2 regions of the Enterococcus sp. AZ103 genome follow, and region 1 is predicted to be linked to the other one. Evidence: a T-box and tRNA genes for the amino acid it is inferred to sense, from the RefSeq annotation. Region 1 holds a T-box; the other holds one or more tRNA genes.
What was found. The T-box of region 1 lies ahead of leuS (leucine--tRNA ligase). A T-box ahead of a tRNA ligase gene usually reads a tRNA of that ligase, here a tRNA-Leu.

Region 1 (8,744 bases):
TATGGACCGGATGCGAAATCTCAAGTAACTGTTGAATACGATGAAAATGGAAAACCTAGTCGTGTCGATGCAATTGTTATTAGCACACAGCATAATGATGCGGTTGATAATGAAACAATTCGGCGTGATGTGATTGAAAAAGTGATTAATTATGTAATTCCAGCTGAATTGTTAGATGAAAAAACCAAATACTTTATTAATCCAACTGGCCGTTTTGTGATTGGTGGTCCTCAAGGGGATGCTGGCCTGACTGGACGTAAGATTATCGTTGATACTTATGGCGGTTATTCTCGTCATGGCGGTGGTGCTTTTTCTGGAAAAGATGCTACGAAAGTAGACCGCTCAGCTTCATATGCAGCTCGTTATATTGCAAAAAATATTGTTGCTGCTGGTCTAGCTGATAAGGTTGAAGTACAATTGGCCTATGCGATTGGTGTGGCACAGCCTGTTTCTATTGCAGTGAATACTTTTGAAACGGGTAAAGTTTCTGAAGAAAAACTGACGGAAGCGATTCGGGAGAATTTTGATTTGCGTCCGGCGGGCATCATTGAAATGCTTGATCTGCAACGTCCTATTTATAGTCAAACAGCGGCTTATGGACATTTTGGTCGGACAGATATCGATTTGCCATGGGAAAAATTGGATAAAGTCGACGGATTGAAAAAAAGTTTAAATTTATAAGATTATCTAAGGGGAGTTTTCTGTTAAGATATTAACGGAGACTCTCTTTTTTTGTGGGATTTTTAGGAGGATAAAATGAAACGAGAAACAAATGTAAAAATGGTGACGATTGGGATTTTTATTGTAACTTTTTTATCGGCCATTGAAGGGACAATTGTTACGACAGCAATGCCAACGATTGTGGGAAGTTTGCACGGAATTGAAATTATGAATTGGGTGTTTACTATTTATTTGTTGACCAGTGCGACTGTTACGCCGATTTATGGGAAATTGGCAGATAAGATTGGACGTAAGTCAATTATGATTTTTGGAATTAGTTTATTTGTATTGGGCTCTGCTTTGTCGGGACTGTCTAATACGATGGAAACCTTGATTTTAGCACGTGGATTACAGGGATTTGGTGCTGGAGCGATTATGCCGGTTTCTTTGACTATGATTGCTGATATGTATGATTTTAAACAGCGGACTAAGGTTTTAGGCTTAAATAGTGCAGCTTGGGGTATTTCTAGTGTTGTGGGACCTTTGGCTGGCGGCTTGATTGTTGATACAATCGGTTGGCATTGGATTTTCTTTATCAATGTACCGATTGGAATTGTTGTGATTTTTATGATGCAGTATTATTTTGTGGAAAAACCGCGTCAGCAAACTAAGCAAAAAATGGATGTCTTAGGTAGTCTTTTTTTAATGTTGACTTTAGTGAGTTTATTGTTGGGTTTTCAATTTTTAGGTGACGATGGATTGTCTTTAAGAGTCGGTTTATTATTTATTTTGACACTGACTTTTGGTTTGATTTTTCGTAAGGTAGAAAAAACTGCCGACGATCCGGTGATTAATTTAGTTTTATTTAAAAATCGAAATTTTCTAGTGGTTAATGCAGTAGCAGCTTTAATGAGTGGTTTTATTATGAGTTTGGATGTCTATATTCCTATGTGGATGCAAGGAGTTGCTGGTAGAAGTGCGGCGATTGGCGGTTTGGTATTGGCACCTTTATCCTTAGTTTGGATGATTGGTTCTTTTCTATCAGGACGATTGTTAGCAAAATACTCGCCCCGCAAAGTTTTAACGATTGGTTTGACGATTATCTTGGCTGGTGCAATCATGATGGTAATGTTTCCGCAAAATACACCTTTCTTTTTATTTTTTGTAGTTTCATCAATCTTTGGCTTAGGCTTTGGTTTGTCCATGACAACAACAACGGTGGAAGCGCAAAGTAGTGTGCCAGCAAAGGATGTTGGGGTGGCTACATCTTTTAATACTTTATCACGGACGATTGGACAGACAGTTATGATTTCAATCTTCGGTATTTTAATGAATTGGGATATTGCTCGACGATTGCCTCAAATTGGGGAACAATTGGATCCAGACATTATGAACAAATTAATCAATCCTCATACAGCGATGCAAATTGCCACTGATTTACGGGAAATTTTAAGGGGAATATTATTTGAAAGTTTACATTTTATTTATATTGGCGGGTTTGTCTTGATTATTATGGCTTTAGCTTTGACTTTATTGATGGGCAAATCACTGAAAAGTGATAAACTATAATAAATTGGAGGTTGTTAGATGGCTTTATTAGAAATTGGTGCCTATTCAAATGTTTTAGAAATGGAAGTCTCTTTTAATGTGTTGTTACCACAAGCCACTAAAAAAACGGCTGGTACAGCAACCCGCGGTGTGACAGAGGATATTCCAGTGCTTTATTTATTACACGGGATGGGTCAAAATCACAGTATTTGGCTAAGAAAAAGTTCGATTGAGCGTTATGCTAGTCATCATGAAATTGCTGTGGTGATGCCCTCAACGGATTTAGGTTTTTACACGGATACCACTTACGATATGAAATATTGGCAGTATATCTCAGAGGAATTACCGAAAATCGTTCATGAATTTTTTCCACAGATTACCTATAAACGAGAAAAGACTTTTGCAGCTGGACTTTCAATGGGTGGTTATGGCGCAGTTAAATTAGGTCTATTGAAACCAGATAATTTTGCTGCTGTGGCTTCTTTATCAGGAGCAGTCTATTTTAATGATATCGAGAACTTTTTAGCAGTTCGAGATGCTGCTTATTGGGAAGGTGTTTTAGGGCCATTTGATCAGTTTATGACTTCGAAAAATAATCCTAGTCAAATGTTGAAGGATTTTATTGCCAGTGGGAAAATGAGTCCACGCTTTTTCTTAGCTTGTGGTACCGAAGATGGTTTGCATCCAGCTAGTCAATATATGGCTCATAAAATGAGGCAGGCGGAGATGCCAGTGACTTTTGAAGATGGTCCTGGTCAACATGATTGGGTCTTTTGGGATCAATGGATTCAGCGAGTATTGGTTTGGATGCTAGAAGAAAAGCCTGGAGAAAATTAATTCTCGAGGCTTATTTTTTTTCCACACAAACTAAAATCGGTGGATTGTTTTTTTGGTTGATGAATTGATAAGTCAAGACACTGAAATCTTCTTGTGGCAGTTGGCTACAAAAATTTAGTACAGCATTTTTTTCTTGTTCTCCACCGGGGTGGCCGTAATAAATCACTAGAATCATTCGACCTGTGGGTAAAAGGCGATTTAAAACGACTTTCATCGCAGGAATAGTTGTGTCTTCTTGAGTAATAATGGATTTATCACTTTTTGGTAGATAGCCTAAATTGAAAATCGCTGCTTTGATTTTTTCCACAGGGGATAACTTTTGATTGATTTCTTCGTGTCCGGCTAAAAATAAGCTGGCTTGGGGATAAGCTGTGCCTAACCTGTCGGCAGTATTTTCGACAGCTTGTTTTTGTACATCGAAAGCATAAACTTTGCCAGTTTTATCCACAAGTTTGGCGAGAAAAAGAGTATCATTGCCATTACCCATAGTAGCATCAATCACCGTATCACCTTTTTCCACAATGTCGGTTAATAACTGGTGGCTGAAATGCAAAGCTGTTTTTAACATGAGAAAGCACCTCGAACGGCAAATTTTCCTTGAAAAGAATCGCGACGTGTCATTTCATCATCAATCGCATTAAGAACTTCCCATTTTTTCAGACTCCACATGGGACCGACTAATGCATCCCAAGGGGCATCTCCAGTCAAACGATGAATAATAATTTCTGGCGGAATCATTTCTAATTGGTCACAGATGACCGAAACGTAATCTCTTTTACTCATCAGTTGGAGACGACCTTCTGAATAATCTCGCAACATCCGCGTTTTTTTCATTAAATGCAATAAATGCAATTTGATGCCTTGAATGTCTGAGTCTAAAATTGTCCGGCGGACATTTTCCCGCATCATTTCTAAATTTTCGCCTGGCAATCCGTTAATTAAGTGGGTACAGACATTAATATTATGCTTACGTAGACGTTCGACAGCATCAATGTACGTGGGATAATCATGGGCACGATTGATTAAGTTGCTAGATTCCTCATAAGTTGTTTGTAATCCTAATTCCACCCATAGATAAAGTCTTTGATTTAATTCAGCTAAATATTCAACGACTTCAGGCGGCAAACAATCGGGACGAGTACCGACAGATAAACCAACAACACCCGGCAGATTCACTACCTGTTCAAAGCGTTCACGGATAACTTCTACTGGTGCATGAGTATTGGTGAAATTTTGGAAATAAACAATATATTGATCGACTTTAGGCCATTTTAAATGCATCATGTCGATTTCTTTACTAAATTGTGCTGGTAGCGGATCAGTCGGGGCGACCATCATGTCACCAGAACCAGAAACGCTACAAAATGTACAACCGCCATGGGCAACAGTGCCATCTCGATTTGGGCAATCAAAGCCTCCGTCAATCGGCACTTTAAAAATCTTTCCACCGAATTCTTGCCGTAACGCATAATTCCAAGAATGGTATCGTTTATTTGGATCATCACTATATTCAAACATTTTATTTTCTTCCAATCTGTTTCATATCATAAATCAGTTTTTTTTCACGATAATAAGGAAAGCTAAATAATAGCCAGCTAATCCCTAGTAAAAAGCCGCCAAGCACATCGCTAGGATAATGCACGCCAACGTAAATTCGACTGACACCAATTCCCAAAATTAACAGTCCTAAAACAATTTGCGCTACTAATCGTAAAGAAGTATTTTTGAAAAATAGTGGCATGACAAAAATCAAGGTGCCAAATAAAATCATACTGGTTACCGCATGTCCGCTGGGGAAACTATAGCTGTGTTCTTCAACCAGATGGGGTAAAATAGTTGGACGTGGACGTTTGAAAAATTGTTTGATAACAGGATTTAAGATGCCGCAGATTCCAACAATATTTATTCCAAACCATAAGGCTGTTAACTTTTGTCGATTGAACCAAAATAGTCCAAGAAAGACTATAGTTAAAATCACTACTGATACTGGATTGCCAAATTTAGTTAGCCAGATAAAAAAGCTGTCGGCACCTGGGGATAAACTGTGGACAACTGAAATAATGCCACGATCAAAACCTGTCAAGGTATCTGGATAAAAACGTAGGATATAACACAAAGCCACAAAAAACAGTAAAGTAAAACTGCCGGCTAATTGATAGTACATTTTATTTTTCATAGGAACTCCTTAAAATACATCGTTTCATGATGTTTTCTTACTAAACGAGACTATTATAGCAGAAAAATGGATTTTTCTTAGGTTTTATCGATGGAATTAAATTGAATTTACTATTTGAATCTGCTAAGATTAAATTAATTTCATATAAGTGTTGACAAGGAGTAGTAGAAGGCCAACTTTTCAGAGAGTGTACGGGGCTGTGAGTGCACAGGTTTGAAATTCGAACTTACCTTAGAGCTGATTTTTCCGGGGAGACCCGTTATCGTCATTTAAGGTCTGCATTGGCAGATAAAAATAGGTGGTACCACGTTAATAACGTCCTATAGAAGTTGCTTCTATGGGGCTTTTTTTATTATAAGGAGGAACATGATGAGTTACAATCACAAAACTATTGAACGCAAGTGGCAAAAGTATTGGGCTAAACATAATACTTTTAACACAAAAGATGAAGTTGGCAGTCCAAAATTTTATGCCTTAGATATGTTTCCCTATCCATCAGGACAAGGTTTACACGTCGGACATCCAGAAGGATATACGGCAACGGATGTTGTTTCTCGCTTAAAAAGAGCACAAGGCTTTAATGTTTTACATCCGATGGGCTGGGATGCTTTTGGTTTACCGGCAGAACAATATGCCTTAGATACTGGCAATGATCCCGCAGAATTTACTAAGAAAAATATTGAAACGTTTAAACGCCAAATTAATTCACTAGGTTTTAGTTATGACTGGAATCGTGAAATTAACACGACTGATCCTGATTATTACAAATGGACCCAATGGATTTTTGAAAAAATGTATGAACATGACTTGGCTTATGAAGCAGAAGTCGCAGTTAACTGGGTACCAGAATTAGGAACAGTTATTTCAAATGAAGAAGTCATTGATGGTAAGAGTGAACGAGGGAACTATGATGTTGTCCGTAAACCAATGCGTCAATGGATGTTAAAAATTACAGCTTATGCTGACCGTTTATTAGATGATTTAGATTTGGTAGATTGGCCAGAAAGCATTAAAGAAATGCAACGGAACTGGATTGGCCGTTCTGTAGGAGCCAATGTAGCTTTTAATATTAAAGACACGAAAGAAGAATTTACCGTATTTACGACTCGTCCAGATACTTTATTTGGGGCAACTTATGCTGTTCTAGCACCTGAATTAGATTTGGTACAACGTATTACTAGTCCTGGCCAAAAAGCAGCTGTAGATGCTTATATTGCCGAAGCAGCTAAAAAATCTGATTTGAACCGGACGGATTTAGCTAAAGAAAAAACTGGTGTCTTCACTGGTGCGTACGCAATCAATCCTGTTAATGGAAAAGAAATGCCAATTTGGATTGGGGATTATGTTTTAGCTTCTTATGGAACTGGTGCGATTATGGCGGTACCAGCCCATGATGAACGAGATTATGAATTTGCTAAAACCTTTGATTTGCCAATCGTTCCCGTTTTAGCTGGCGGCGATGTTGAAAAAGAAGCTTATACTGGTGACGGTGAGCATATTAATTCTGACTTTTTAGATGGTTTAAACAAGCAAGATGCGATTGATAAAATTGTTCCTTGGCTAGAAGAAAAAGGTGTCGGTAAAAAAGAAATTAGCTATCGCTTAAGAGATTGGCTATTTTCTCGTCAACGTTATTGGGGTGAGCCAATTCCAATTATTCATTGGGAAGATGGCACGACTACAGTAGTTCCGGAAGAAGAATTGCCATTGGAATTACCTATTGCTGAAAATATCCAACCAAGTGGCACTGGTGAATCACCTTTGGCCAACATTTCTGACTGGGTGAATGTGGTTGATCCTGAAACTGGAAAAAAAGGTCGTCGTGAAACCAATACGATGCCACAATGGGCCGGTAGTTCTTGGTACTACCTAAGATTTATTGATCCTCATAATAAAGAAATGATCGCTGATCCAGAAAAACTAAAACGCTGGATGCCAGTTGATTTGTACATTGGTGGAGCGGAGCATGCAGTCTTACATTTATTGTATGCGCGATTCTGGCATAAATTCTTATATGATATCGGTGTGGTTCAAACAAAAGAACCATTTGAAAAATTATACAACCAAGGAATGATCCTTGGAGAAAATAATGAAAAAATGTCTAAATCTCGGGGTAACGTAGTCAATCCTGATGATGTGGTCGACAAATATGGTGCCGATACTTTAAGAATGTATGAAATGTTTATGGGACCTTTGGATGCTTCGATCGCTTGGAGTGAAAATGGTTTAGAAGGCAGTCGTAAATTCTTAGACCGTGTATGGCGTTTATTAGTCGATGAAGAAGGCAAAATGCGGGATCATATTACGAACTTTAATGATGGTAGCTTAACCAAAGTCTATAATCAAACAGTTAAAAAAGTCACAGAAGATTATGAGCAATTGCATTTTAATACAGCAATCTCACAATTGATGGTCTTTGTAAATGATGCTTATAAAGCGGAAGCATTGACTTATGAATATGTGGAAGGCTTTGTACAATTATTAGCACCGATTGCACCACATATCGCAGAAGAATTATGGGAAATATTAGGTCATGAAGGTGGCATTTCTTATGTGCCATTCCCTACTTATGATGAAAGTGCGCTAGTCGAAGATGAAGTGGAAGTCATTTTACAAGTTAATGGCAAACTACGCAGTAAAATCCAAGTAGCTTTAGATACCAACAAAGAAGAATTGGAAAAAATTGCGATGGCCGATGAAGCAATTCAACGTAATATTTATGGTAAAACGATCCGCAAAGTGATTGTAGTACCGAATAAATTAGTAAATATTGTCGCAAATTAATCAAAAAACCGTTCAAAAGTAGCTTAAGGGCTTACCTTTGAACGGTTTTTTTAAAAGTCAAAACGAGGTTTTTTTTGATCGACAAAACCAAATTGTGCTTCACAATCAAAGTATTGTTGCAGATAAGTGACTAAATCATTCGCAGATGCCAGTGCTTTTTCATCATTGATTCCTGCAAAAGCATCAATCGGGTACAAAATATCGGTTGTTTGTTCCGTAATTTTTCCTACTTCACTTTGCCGCCAAGTCCATCGACGGGTTCTGATCTGATGATCTGCGACATATAATAATTCCTCTTCATCAGGCACTTCAAATTCAGTTCCGCCAAAAGGAATAAAAGTATCTTCTGGCTGAGAAAAACGCACTTCTAAGCCTTCATTGATAGTCGCTAAATCATGGGCACCAATAGGTAAAAAATGTTTGATAGAAACGGCATTACCTAAATCAACGGCAGGGTTGATAACAGGTAGTCCTTTTTGTTTGGCGATTCGCGTTAACAAGGCTTCGATTGAGCATTTGAATTTATTAGGATTGATGCCTAATGTTCGGAAAGCCTCACGATAAGGAACAATCTCAGGTGATTCTTTTAGATTTTTATCAGCAAAATACGCTTCGCCAAGCTGAATATTTTTTGCGAGTAGCTGTTGAATATCTGCTTGCGGCTTTGCATTGTCTATGCCCCGAGCAATGACCACAGCGAAAACAGCGTTGGGTAATTGTTGAAAAACTTTTGGATCAA
Region 2 (8,744 bases), 1.5 Mb from region 1:
TTATCTCCTTGTAGTGCCTGATTAATGATACTATTTGATTCAGTAAGCAACAATTTTTCTCGATTTAATTCCGATAATTGTTGGGTAACTTGATTCAGCTGATCATTAACAGTAGAAACCGTTTGGCGGGCCTCATCTTTTTGTTGATTTAAAGTTTCGACAGTTTGTAATTCTTGTTCTTTTGCGGTTATTTGTGCTTGGATTTGTGCTAGTAAAGTTTCTCTTTCAGTAATTTGAGCGGTACCTTCCGCCGTTTTTTGCTGGTATTCTGATTGTCCAGCAGACAAACTAGCTTGAGCTTGATCCATTTGGCCTTGATCATTTGGTGAGGCAATTTGTTCTTTCATTTTGTCTAATTGATTTTGTCGTGCTTCTTTAACCGCAGTGATTCTTTTGTCTGATTCTACTTTAAAATCTTTCTTTAATTTCTTAAGATTTTTTTCTAAACGATCATCATACGTCTTTGAATAGGCAGAAACGTTTTCTAAATTTTTAAAACGAACTAGTAATTCAGTATAGACTGACTGATTAAAATTTTTTTCTTTAGTATAGCCAAAGTAATCTACAGAACCTTTACCAACATTGGTATTGCCACGAGAAATATTTTCAATATATTGGGCACTTTTTACAAAACCGACAACTTTAAACTTATTTCGAGTCATTTGTTGATTGGTTTGATTAATAGTTACCTGATCACCAATTCTGTACCCATGACGATTTTTAGCCACTTCATCTAAAACTATTTGATTATCTTTAATAGGAAGTTTTCCTTCAAGTAAGGTCAGTTGATTGATTTTATCTTGCTTTTGATAACTATACAGTCGCAACACTTGATTTTCCTTTTCAACCGAAAAATCTTGAAAATAGCGACCTTCCACTGCTGCAATATTTTTATTTTTTTTAGTTAGTGCTACATCTGTTTTGGTTAGTCCTGTAGAAGATAAAACAGTAGCATCAGCTAACTGACTTTTTTTATAATATTGATTGGCTGTTTCCAACATGTCTGGACCAGTGGCTGATAAACCAACAAAAAAAGCGACCCCTAAAAAAATAATCCCTAAAATAGATAGAAACCTTGTTTTCGTTTGCCAAATTTCTCGTAAATTTGATTTCCCTAATGCACTCTTCATTTTGAACCTCCTACCATTGAATTTCTTCAATTGATTGAGGATTTTCGTTTAGTTCAACACTACGAACTTTTGCATCATTAATCCGAATAACCCGATCTGCCATCGGTGCTACCGCTGAATTATGGGTAATTATGACTACTGTCGTTCCTAATTCCTTCGAAGTATCTTGCAAAATTTTTAAAATTTGCTTTCCCGTTTCATAATCTAAGGCCCCGGTTGGTTCATCACATAGCAATAATTTAGGTTTTTTAGCTAGGGCACGAGCAATCGTCACCCGTTGTTGCTCTCCACCAGATAGTTGAGCAGGAAAATTATCCAAACGACCAGACAATCCCACTGAAGACAAAACTTCAGCCGCATCGATTGCGTCAGGAACAATCTGAGCAGCCAGTTCAACATTTTCTTTAGCCGTCAAATTTGGAACTAAATTATAAAATTGGAAAACAAAACCGACATCATTACGTCGATAAGTTGTTAATTGTTGATTATTAAAAGTAGCGATATCTGTACCATCAATAATTACTTGGCCCTCATCACAAGTATCCATACCACCTAAAATGTTTAAGACAGTTGATTTCCCAGCACCACTTGGGCCAAGAATAACTGCTACTTCCCCTTGTTCAATCGAAAAATTTATTTTATCATTGGCAGAAATAATCGTTTCTCCCATTTTATAATGTTTACTTTCATCAATCACATCTATATAAGCCATAACTTTCCCCTCCTTTTGATAGTTTAACATAAAAAAAACCTAACCAAAATTGGCTAGGTTTTAAAATTTCTATACATGATAACGTTCTACACCATCTAAATAAGTTGCAACTAAATCCATCGTAGGTTCCAAAACGATAAAATCAGCTGCACGTCCCTTTTTAATCATACCGCATTGGTCGTCAATTTTACAGCTAACAGCAGGTACATAACTAGCCATCATAACTGCTTCTTCTGGCGTCGCAATATTCCATTCGACTACATTTTTAATTGCTTCTTTTAATTTTAAAATGCTACCAGCTAGATTGCCAGAGTCTAAACGCGCTGTCCCATCTTTAACCACTACAGGAAACTCACCTAAATTATAATTACCATCTGGCATACCGCCAGCCATCATACAATCAGTGATTAAAGCTACATGGTCATGACCCACTTTTTCCATCAATAAATCTGCTGCTTGCGGATGGACGTGGTGACCATCACAAATCAATTCAGAAAAAACATGCTCCAAAGTCATTAAAGCACCAACCATTCCTGGTTCACGATGATCTAAACCACGCATACCGTTATATGCATGAACAAAAACACTTGCTCCAGCTTCCACGGCTTCTTGTGCTTGTTCTAAAGTGGCATTGGAATGACCTAAAGAAACGACTACTCCTTCATCAGTTACAGCCGAAACAAATTCTTTCACACCTTTACGCTCAGGAGCCAAAGCAATTTTTTTAATTAATCCACCTGAAGCCTCTTGCCATTCATTAAATGTTTGCAAATCTGGATCCCCAAAATAGCTGGGATTTTGTGCACCTTTATGTTCTTCCGTAAAAAATGGTCCTTCGAAGTAAATTCCTTGAATTTTTGCTCCAGGCACATCTTCGTGAACTTTACCAATCGTTTCTGCTACATCTTTTAAACGTTCTTTAGTTGAAGTTAACGTCGTTGGCAAGAAACTTGTTACGCCACAAGAAAGTAATGCTTCCGACATGATTTTTAAACCGTCCGCATCATTATCCATAACATCATGATTTAAATAACCATGAATATGGGTATCTACTAAACCTGGTGCAATCCATTTGCCTGATTGGTCAATTACTTTTGCATCTTTTTCTGGTAATTCTTGACTAAAGTTACCAAAAAAGCCATCAGTAATTTCTAAATAACCTGCTGGTTTCACTCCAGAATTTAAAAAGAATTTGTCAGCATAAATATATGTTTTCATCTTCAAACTTCCTCTCTTTTCAATAAAAATACTCCAGCCGAAAAAAAAAGTCAAGAATGGTCTACACCATTCTTGGAATTAATTCATATTTGCCAAAATCTTTTTAAAATATTCACTCTCTTTAGTTAAACCACGGGTATCCAATATTTTTATTTTTAAGGTCAACATTTCAGACAACTGATAATAGCTGTGTTGATTTTTACTCCAGGTTAAGCCTGCATCAATTACCTTTTCGGCTTTATCAAGATTTTCTTTATCAAACAGAAAGTTTCCATAATTAGTAAAAATATTGACTAACTCAAGTCGCTCTGAATAATCTGCCATCATTGTTTTATATAATTGAAAACTTTCGCTATATAAACGTTCCGCTTCACTAAAGTTTCCAAGAATTTGTTGCATCTTACCAGCAAAGCATAATAACAATATTTTTTGATCAAAATAGCCTTGTGATTTATGGGTAAAAAAAACTGACAAACCTTGCTTGATTTTTTCTAACGCTTTTTTTGGATCATTATCAATATAATAACTGCAAATACCCTTAAAATAATATAGTAACTGTAAATCCTTATCTAAATAAATCGTCTTTCTAGCCTCTAAAAAAGCTAAAATACCTTCGATTTCTAAATAGCCTTGTTGCCTTAAATACATAAACATTTTATTAAAGTATTTGCGTAACAGTAATTCTTCAGGCAATAAGTCACCAATTAATTGATTCACACTGATACCCAAACGTTGACTTAATTGAGAAATAACTAAAATATTAGGAATTTCTTCATCATTTTCGATGCGGCTTAAAACGCTTTGCGAGCAGATATCCTGTGACAACTCTTTTTGAGTAAAACCACGCTCTTTACGGAATTCCTTTAATGCTTCACCAATCGTTACCATGATTTCCTCCAAATATGCAAATTCGCATTTTCTTTATTTTATCCTAAAGAAATGATAGTGACAAGAATCCTTTGATTTAACTTATTGTAATCGGTTCAATTATTTTGTCCCTCCCAGCACTCGTGCTATACTTTTTCAGATAGATTTCGAATTTTTGTAACAATTAAATAAAATTCACTATAAACGAGAAGGAAAGTGAAAAAATGACCCTAACAATCAATCAAATTTTGAAATTAACTGGAGAAAAAGAGTTTATTTGGCAACCATTAAAGAGTTGGTCTGTTCCTTTATCTGAGGATTTTCACTTTGTACAAGACGGAAATTTTGATTTAAGTAATTCTTTTTTTGCTCAATACCAAGAAAAAACTTACTTAATGCCTGGCTATGTTGTCTTTATTCCCGATCGTGACTCGTTTGTAATCCAGTATTCCTTAGAAGAATTTTCAGACCAAAAATTAACTCCAATTGAAAGTAGCCAGCGAAAACTATTTGAGTTAAAAGCACTGATTGAGTATTTAGATTCCACTACAACACAAGATTTCTTTACTTGGTAAAACTAGTAGTGATCATCTACTAGCTTTTTTATTATAAATTAGTTCTCGATGTGTTTATTTTCTTCTTTAAGTGAATTGTTGGTAATAGTATAATAACTTATAAAGGTTGGTATCATAATAAATTTTTATAAGGAGTTTAATGATGGGGAAAAGATATGTTGTTACCGAAGAATCTGGTTGTGGTTGTTGGAGTGTTATTGGCTTTCTATTTTTATGCTCAATCTTCATTACGATTGCACCTTACTTGTTATTTATTTTAATCATTGCAGTCATCATTGGACTAATTATCTATATTCCAAAGATGAGGCAAAGAAAACAGCATGCCGCAGAAGAAGCTGAGCTTGCTGAACGTGAAAGACAATTAGAATTACGAGCAAAAAGAATCGCGCTTGAAAAAAGAGAGCGTGAATTGAATGATCATAAGGGAATTGATAATGATGGCTGGGATGATTTTTAAATATTAAAGCAGTACTTTAAAAATCTTTCCGCAGATTTTCCATGAAAAGAATAAAAAAACACATTAGCAACATTGCTTTAACAATGTTACTAATGTGTTTTTTAGTGCGGCGAATGAGACTCGAACTCACACGGGCCAAAGCCCACAAGATCCTTAGTCTTGCTTGTCTACCAATTCCAACACCACCGCATTATTTTATACTATAGTTGTATCATAGACATAAATAATATTACCATTCAAATCAGCAATGCCCCGGAAAAATTTCCGATCTTCTTGTTGCTGCCAAGCTTCACGAAACATAAAAAAGTCGTCATGATTCACTTCTAATTGGGCAATTTCACCTGATCGCAGTTGTTTGATTTTTTCTTCAAATGGATTTTGCATCTTATCACCTCAAAAAAGAGCGGCGATTTCCCGCTCTTATTCTTTAAAATATTTTGTATTTTCAACTGCATCACTATCTTCTTGTAAAATACCTCGCAATGAACGATCTAAGCGGCCACCTTTTCGGATTTGATTCTTTTTGATCGAAGGTTGGTTAGGAACTTCTCGATCTTCTGCTAATAAAATATAGTTTTCTGGATCCTTTAACATACTATTTAACAGTTCTCTCTGAGAAATTTTATCTTCAGGCTCATCTGGAATCAAAGAAGCTGGAACATAAGTTGGCTCAAATTGCGCTAGATTTTTTTGCTCTGGTTTGAAGCGTAGTTTATGGTCATTCTTCTCTGGTACCTCTTCAAAAAGTGAACGAGGTTTTTTCAGATCGCTTCCAATAGGACCATAGTCTGGTAAATTTTGACGATGTTTTGCCAATTCTCTTTTTGGTTTATCATCAGTGTGAACGGGACGTCTTTTGGTTGGTCGGCTAATTTCTCTTTCAAATACTGTTTTCTCGTCTAAACGAAAATCAGTAATTAAATTAATTCCACCTTCAAATTTATCCTTTGTGCTTTCACTATGCAATTTTACACCTAATTCATCGTCGTAAGCAGGAAAACGTGCTCGTTTTCCGTCAAATGATTGATCACTCATAGCCATTCATCCTATCTTATTTTGTACTTAAATTCTAGCACAAATTAGAGAAAATATCTTATATTCTTATCGATAAAAATAAATTTGCATGACCTTCAATTACTTTTTCTGAAAATAATTTTTCTAGAATTGACAAATTACCATTAAACTGGCGTGGATTAATCAAATCAGTCAATCTCAGAACCTTGTCGTTTTCTCCGCGATTCACAATATACGCACTATATTCTTCTTGATTAAAACGCAATACACCAAAGACATCTTCTGTTTCAGTATAAAATGGATAGAATTCACCATTCATAAGAGAGCTATGTGTCTTTCTGCGTTTGATCCATTTATGACAATCTTGATAAATCGTTGGATTCACGTGATTCCATGGGAAATATTTTCGATTGTCAGGATCTGTTCCACCGGTTACTCCAGCTTCATCACCATAATAAACACAAGGGATACCGGGCATCACGAATAATAATCCCCAGGCGACATCTAAATCATCTTCTGATTGATTCAACATTGTAAAAATTCGTTCTGTATCATGTGTCCCAAGGTTATTTAATTGATTGTAGTAAAAATCTTTCGGATAGTTGGCTTGAATTTCTACCATTTCCTTAGTAATTTGACTCATCTTTTTTTGCATTGTTAAAATATCTAGAATCTGTTGACGTAAAGGATAATTCATCACTGACTGTAAATGATTACCAAATAAATATTTTCTTCTTTTTTCATAAGCAATCTTGTTAGAAGCATCTTCCCAGACTTCACCGATCAATATTTTATTTTTAAATGTATTCAAGCGTTGGCGTATTCCGCCGATAAAATCATCCGTTAATTCATCAGCAACATCCAAACGCCAACCATCTACACCTAGCGCTGTCCATTTATCTATGACTCCCTTTGGTCCATAAATAAAGGACTGAAAACTAGGATTTTCTTTATTTACTTCCGGCAAATCTGCCACACCCCACCACGAACGATATTCGTCAGGATATTTAGTAAATTGGAACCAAGAATAATAAGGACTTTGTTGATTTCTGCTAGCACCGACTTCTTCACCATAGATGCCGGCTTGATTAAAGTAACGGCTATTGCGACCAACATGGGAAAAGACACCATCTAAAATAATATGGATTCCGACTTGATGTAAAGCATCTAATAATTCCACAAAATCTTTTTCTGTTCCTAACATTGGATCAATTTTAAAATAATCATTCGTGTCATAACGGTGATTACTAGTTGCTTCGAAAATCGGATTTAAATATAAAGCGTTAATTCCTAACTCCAGTAAATAAGGAATTTTTGCTTGGATACCTTTTAAGTTACCGCCGTAGAAATCCCATCTTAAAATTTCATTTTTTTCATTTCGAATATACATCGGCGTATCTTCTTTAGTTCCATATATAAAACTATTTTTTTTAGGCGCATTTACTTGGCCATTTTCATTACCGTTATTAAAACGATCAGGAAAAATCTGATAAAAAACTGCCTGTTGATACCAATCAGGTGCAATCTCAGCTGTCTCATAACAAGTCAGTTGATACTCTGGCATCTGATTTTTTGAATCATAAATTTTTCCTGCACCACCATCTTCGCCATAACTACAATAATAGGTAGATACTTGATTATTTTCATTGATCAAATCAATTTTGAAATAATAAAAATACAAACCAGCCTGTTCACCAAGACGATAACAAAAATGAAACAAATCCTCTTCCAATTGATTCATCATGAAAGTTTCTGCACCCTTAGCACTATCCTCTTCACGAATCACCAAATATACTTTTGCTTTAGCAAAGTCAGATACGTTGATGTTGAAATGAACTGTTTGTTTGATCGGAATCGCACCAAAAGGCTGCTTATACTTTTCCTGCCAAGCATTATAATAAATATTGACCATGGGTTGTACCTCGTTCATCATTGTGACTAAATAATGGCTCAATCTGCCAAATGTCGTCCGCATATTTTTGAACCGTGTCATCTGCTGAGAAACTTCCAGCATTGGCAATGTTCTGTAAACTCACTTGACGCCAGCGTCTTGTGTCTAAATAAGCAACCTCAATCGTCTTTTGAGCAGCTAAATAAGAATCAAAATCTCGTAAAACAAAGTATTCATCGTTATATTTAATTAACGAATCATAAATTTCTTGTCCTTCAAATAAAATGTTTGGAATGGTACCATCCACAAAAGCATTGACTACCCGGTGAATTTTTTCATTTTGATTATAAATATCACCGGCATTATAACTATTGTCTTGGTAATAACGATAAACTTCTTCCTCGGTTAAGCCAAAAATAGCAATATTGTCATCACCGACAAAATTTCTAATTTCCACATTCGCCCCATCTAGTGTAGCAATTGTGACCGCACCATTTAGCATCAGTTTCATATTTGAAGTTCCTGAAGCTTCTTTTGATGCGAGAGAAATTTGTTCGCTAACATCAGCTGCTGGAATAATTTTTTCAGCTAAAGAAACTTTGTAATTTTCTAAAAAGACGATTTTTATTTTATCATTGATTGCTGGATCATTATTGATCAATTTTGCTACTTCATTTATGACCTTAATAATTGCTTTTGCATAATGATAACTTGGCGCAGCTTTTGCTCCAAAAATAAATACACGGGCAGGAATTTCCAATGTAGGATCATTTTTCAAATCAAAGTACATATTTAAAATATGCATCAAGTTTAATAATTGTCGTTTATATGCATGCAGACGTTTTATTTGTACATCAAAAATCGCGTCTGGTGACACCGT

Region 2: it has a tRNA-Leu gene. The T-box ahead of leuS (leucine--tRNA ligase) is inferred to sense a tRNA for this amino acid. The anticodon was not compared.

What each region holds. Positions count from the first base shown of each region.
Region 1 is NZ_JBIOSI010000001.1:504,325-513,068, reverse strand. It holds gene metK (methionine adenosyltransferase) at 1-681, shown strand, start outside; gene ID741_RS02545 (MDR family MFS transporter) at 757-2,229, shown strand; gene ID741_RS02540 (alpha/beta hydrolase) at 2,248-3,045, shown strand; gene ID741_RS02535 (class I SAM-dependent methyltransferase) at 3,056-3,613, opposite strand; gene ID741_RS02530 (TIGR01212 family radical SAM protein) at 3,607-4,563, opposite strand; gene ID741_RS02525 (phosphatase PAP2 family protein) at 4,565-5,221, opposite strand; T-box leader at 5,364-5,547, shown strand; gene leuS (leucine--tRNA ligase) at 5,591-8,005, shown strand; gene ID741_RS02515 (B3/B4 domain-containing protein) at 8,056-8,744, opposite strand, start outside.
Region 2 is NZ_JBIOSI010000001.1:2,025,197-2,033,940, reverse strand. It holds gene ID741_RS10180 (FtsX-like permease family protein) at 1-1,130, opposite strand, end outside; gene ID741_RS10175 (ABC transporter ATP-binding protein) at 1,141-1,842, opposite strand; gene nagA (N-acetylglucosamine-6-phosphate deacetylase) at 1,912-3,060, opposite strand; gene ID741_RS10165 (helix-turn-helix domain-containing protein) at 3,139-3,948, opposite strand; gene ID741_RS10160 (hypothetical protein) at 4,152-4,502, shown strand; gene ID741_RS10155 (hypothetical protein) at 4,645-4,959, shown strand; tRNA gene ID741_RS10150 (tRNA-Leu) at 5,065-5,148, opposite strand; gene ID741_RS10145 (hypothetical protein) at 5,155-5,343, opposite strand; gene ID741_RS10140 (hypothetical protein) at 5,380-5,994, opposite strand; gene ID741_RS10135 (glycoside hydrolase family 13 protein) at 6,053-7,885, opposite strand; gene ID741_RS10130 (glycogen/starch/alpha-glucan phosphorylase) at 7,866-8,744, opposite strand, start outside.